Regions from separate parts of the Pontibacter sp. SGAir0037 genome, predicted to be linked through region 1. Evidence: riboswitches for the same ligand, from Rfam matches in the RefSeq annotation. Region 1 holds a riboswitch; the other holds the start of a gene.
What was found. A riboswitch is a leader RNA that binds a small molecule or an ion and turns the genes downstream of it on or off. The one in region 1 is predicted to bind cobalamin.
Positions count from the first base shown of each region.

Region 1 (2,192 bases):
TCCGGAGCAGCAGCAGGAAGAAAACCTGCGCAAGATGGTGCTGGATGTGGCATCGCATGAGTTTCTGCACATTCTTACCCCCCTAAACATCCACAGCGAAGAAATAGAGTACTTCGACTTTAAAGATCCTAAAATTTCGCAGCACCTATGGCTTTACGAAGGCGTAACAGAATATTTCTCTAACCTGGTACAGCTACAAGAGGGCTTGAAAAGCTATGATGCCTTTAAAGAGGAAATGATGGATAAAATGAGGCGGGGAAGCGAATTCAAAGATGTATCCTTTACAGAAATGAGCCGCCACATTATAGAACCGGCTTACCAGGAAATGTACGGCAATGTATACCAGAAAGGCGCTCTCATAGGCTTCTTGCTCGATATCAGGCTGCAGGAGCTCACGCAAGGCAAAATGGGTTTAAGAGAACTGATGCTGCAGCTTTCACAGCAATACGGCCCCAACAAGCCTTTCAAGGACGACGAGCTGATTGAGGTTATTGTAGCCGCCTCTCACCCGGATATCAGGCAGTTCTTTACTACCTATGTAGTGGGAGATACTCCGCTGCCCTACGAAGAGTACTATCAGAAAATAGGTTGGAACTATACTGATAAAAAGAAAGGCACCAAGCTTACTTTCGGCGAGTTTCGCCTTGGCTTTGAAAAGAGCAGGCAGTTTTACTGGGTTGCAGAACCTATGAACAACCGCTTTGGATTTGAAAAGTATGACATCTTGCAAGCTGTTAACGGCACCCCGCTGACAGAGACTACTATTTATGAGCTTCTGGAGCCCCTGTTCGAAGTAAAGAAAAGCACACCGGTAGAAGTTACTTTCATTCGTAACAACAAACTTTACAAACAAACCTATAAACCAGCAGAGGAAGAGGTAGAGTTACGGTTCGTAATAGAAGACGCTCCTGCACCTACTTCTGAACAGCTCCTGTTACGGGCACAGGTGCTTAAAACCGATTTGCCATAACGGATCTGCCAGAGCTTGTCTGGCCAGCCTGACTTTGCGGTGAAACAAATTTAGCTTATCTTCACCGCAAAGTTCTTTACTTTATTCTTCTTCCTAATGTCAGGTGTGCGGGTAATACCGCGCTTAAAAAGGAACCGTGTGTAAATCACGGGCTGTCGCGCAACTGTAAGTAACTTACCGGTTGTTGCCTCTATTATGTCCATTGTATTGTGTAAAAACAGTATGAGAAGGACGGCAACAACGTTACAAGCCAGGAGACTTGCCTGAAATTATGAGACAAATGCTTTCGCGATTGAAGCTTAGTCTGGAGTTAATGAAAAGAGGAGGTAAGGCTGCGCTTGCCTCTCTGTGTCTTTTCTTTCCGCTATTTTCACGAAAGCATACTGTGAATACTGTACTGAGCATTAAGTCAAATTAATGTTTATTTAAAAGTATTATCTGTATGCTAAAAAACAATTTGGGCTACCCACGGGTGGGAGCACAGCGCGAGCTAAAGAAAGCTTGCGAACAGTACTGGTCTGGCAAAATCTCGCAACAACAGCTTTACCAGGTAAAAGACCAACTGCTTCAACAGAACTGGTTGCTGCAGCAAAAAGCAGGCATCGATCTGATCCCTTCCAACGATTTCAGTTTTTACGACCAGGTGCTGGATATGTCGCTTACAGTAGGCAACATACCTGCCCGCTACAGCCCGGTACTTACCAAACATAAAGGCAATACGGAGTTGGACCTTTACTTCGCTATGGCAAGAGGCTATCAGAAAGATGGCCTCGATATAAAGGCGATGGAGATGACCAAATGGTTCGACACCAACTACCATTATATTGTACCTGAGTTTCACAAAGAACAGACTTTTCAGCTATTCTCTAACAAAGTGATTTACGATTTCGAGCAATCGAAGCAAGTACTGGGCAAACCCTCGAAGCCTGTCCTCATCGGTCCTGTTTCATACTTATTATTAGGCAAAGAAAAGGAAGCAGGTTTTCATAGAATAGACCTGCTGCATAATTTGCTACCTGTTTACGTAGAGCTACTCGGGCAACTAAGGGCAAGAGGAGCCGAATGGGTGCAACTGGATGAACCTTTTCTGGCTATGGATCTAACTTCAAAAGAAAAAGAAGCCTTTGCCTTTGCTTACAAGGAAATTAAGAAGCACTGTCCAGGCATTAAAACTCTTGTGACCTCTTATTTTGATGGTTTAAGGGATAACACGGTACTGGCT
Region 1 is NZ_CP028092.1:4,132,203-4,134,394, forward strand. Features, by position in the region: gene C1N53_RS17030 (peptidase M61) at 1-970, shown strand, start outside; cobalamin riboswitch at 1,055-1,252, shown strand; gene metE (5-methyltetrahydropteroyltriglutamate--homocysteine S-methyltransferase) at 1,413-2,192, shown strand, end outside.

Region 2 (2,192 bases), 530 kb from region 1:
CCTGAAGAGTATACATGCCGCAGACCGCCTTCATAGTTCCAACCTTGTTCCGGCTTTAGCTCAGGGTTGCCTCCTGGCCTCCAGAACCTGTCATTAAGGGTTGGTACACGGTAGCTACCTGCTATATTTCCTTTCAGGTATAAGCTATGGTTGCTTTGAGAGAAGAAGTTCCAGTTAGCGCCTATGGTTGGCGTAGGAGCCGGGTTATAACCTTTGATAAACGTTTGGCGCAGGTTCAGGCTGAGGTTAAGTTGCTGCGAAGGGTCAAAGCGGAAAAGTATAAAAGCAGAACTCCTGTTTTCTTCCACAGCTCCACCATATCCATCTACATCTCCTCTGAAGTGTTGCAGGTTAATGCCTCCCCGCAGGCTCCATTGCCGGCCATAGGTATAGGTTTGCTCTGCCTGTAGCTGATAAGTTTTTATAGCTGTTTCGGAATGAGTTTCAACATCCGTATACTGAAGGTAATCTGAGAAGTAGGCTGTTTTTATATTTGTCTCGCCCCAGCGACTGCTCAGGTTGTACTCCGCCATGAGGCGCAGGTTTTTGTCGAGTTGGTTTGCATTTTGATAAGCGGCTCCCAGTGAAGGCTGTACTTCTCTATCGGTGGAGGTGTACCAGCTACGGAATGCCAGATAGCTTTTCGGGGAGAGGTGCCAGGTAAGGTCCTGCGTAAAGCCTTGCTGCTGCACTTCTGCGTTTTCCTGGGTTCTTTCAGGAGCGCCGAAGCGTGCATAATCTCTGTACGTAAACCTGTTCTGGGCCAAGTGCCAGAAGGCACTTGCTCCAACGGAGAGCTTCTGGTTTTTGTAGTTTACGGCAGCATTGGTATAGTATCTGCCAAAGCTGCCAACTTCCTGCTGCAACTCACCGCCAAAGCCTTTGCCTGTGTAAGCAGGAGAACTAAGCAGAACAGCCCCGCCAATAGCTCCGTTACCGTACGTTGAGCCTGATGCGCCATGCTGTACGGCTACTTCGCCCACACCACTTAAAGGCAGAGTAGCAAAATCACTCTGGCCAAGTGAGGGTAAGGCTATGTTTAAACCATTCCAGAGTACGGCTGTGTGAGAGGCACCGGTACCTCTGAAGGAGACGCTGGAAATGCCGCTCGCCCCGTACGTACGTACATAAACAGGCGTACGTGCCTGCAAAGCCTCCGCCAGGCTGCTTGAAATATACGTTCTGAGATAGGTGCTATCTAATGTGGCAATGCGGCTTCCGGCAGCAAATACTTCAGCAGGCTTGCCAAATATCTCTACTCCCTGCAGGTGCTGATACAGAGTATCCTGCTGTTGCTGCGCCCGGGCAACAAGAGGCACACCGGCATAAGTAGCCAGCAGCAGACAGAACAGAAAAAACGATTTTACCAACGTATAGCTTGCTTAAACCCCGAAGCATGCAAATGGGCAGACAGGCATAACAGCAAACGCTGGAAGAGCGGGAACTGTGTAGCTTTTTACCCGAAAGCATACGACAAAATATAGTCTGACTGGCAGGTCTCCTGGCTTTCTTCAGTTAGCCCGCCTTCCCATTCTGCTAAAGCAAAACAGTGGCTGTGGTGTTGGGCTAACCCTTTTAAAGAAGATTACAGTTGCGGGAACAGCATAGGTATTGCACCTATTTCCCTTTTAAGGCTTTTACAACAAGATGTAAAGGCCACCAATCTGGCCGCAAAGATAGCGTTTTATTTAAATAAATGAATCAGAAATAAGAAATGGGAAATAACTGCATTGCGAAGGGTTTTCTAACGCTGAAGCTGAAGCAGCCGTATCGAAGAGTGGACACTACCAAAACGTAATAACCTTGAAGCTAAATAAAGCATTTTATACCCGAGCAAATGTGGTGCAGGTGGCGCGTGAGCTATTAGGAAAGTACTTGTTTACAGATATAAACGGCACTATAACCGGTGGCATGGTTGTAGAAACAGAGGCTTATGCAGGTGAAGGAGACAGAGCCTGCCATGCACACCTGAACAAGAGGACGCAGCGCACCGAAATTATGTACCATGAAGGAGGAGTTGCTTATGTATACCTGGTGTATGGCATTTACCATTTGTTTAACATTATAACCAACATAGAAGGAAAGGCCGATGCAGTGCTGGTTAGAGCCATTGCGCCCGAAACCGGGGTAGCGGAAATGCTGCTGCGGCGGAAAATGCCCGCCGTAAAACCTAATCTTACTGCAGGGCCAGG
Region 2 is NZ_CP028092.1:3,597,848-3,600,039, reverse strand. Features, by position in the region: gene C1N53_RS14720 (TonB-dependent siderophore receptor) at 1-1,370, opposite strand, end outside; cobalamin riboswitch at 1,474-1,679, opposite strand; gene C1N53_RS14715 (DNA-3-methyladenine glycosylase) at 1,804-2,192, shown strand, end outside.
Region 2: it holds a riboswitch for cobalamin, as region 1 does, so the genes downstream of both, C1N53_RS14720 (TonB-dependent siderophore receptor) here and metE (5-methyltetrahydropteroyltriglutamate--homocysteine S-methyltransferase) in region 1, are expected to answer to the same signal.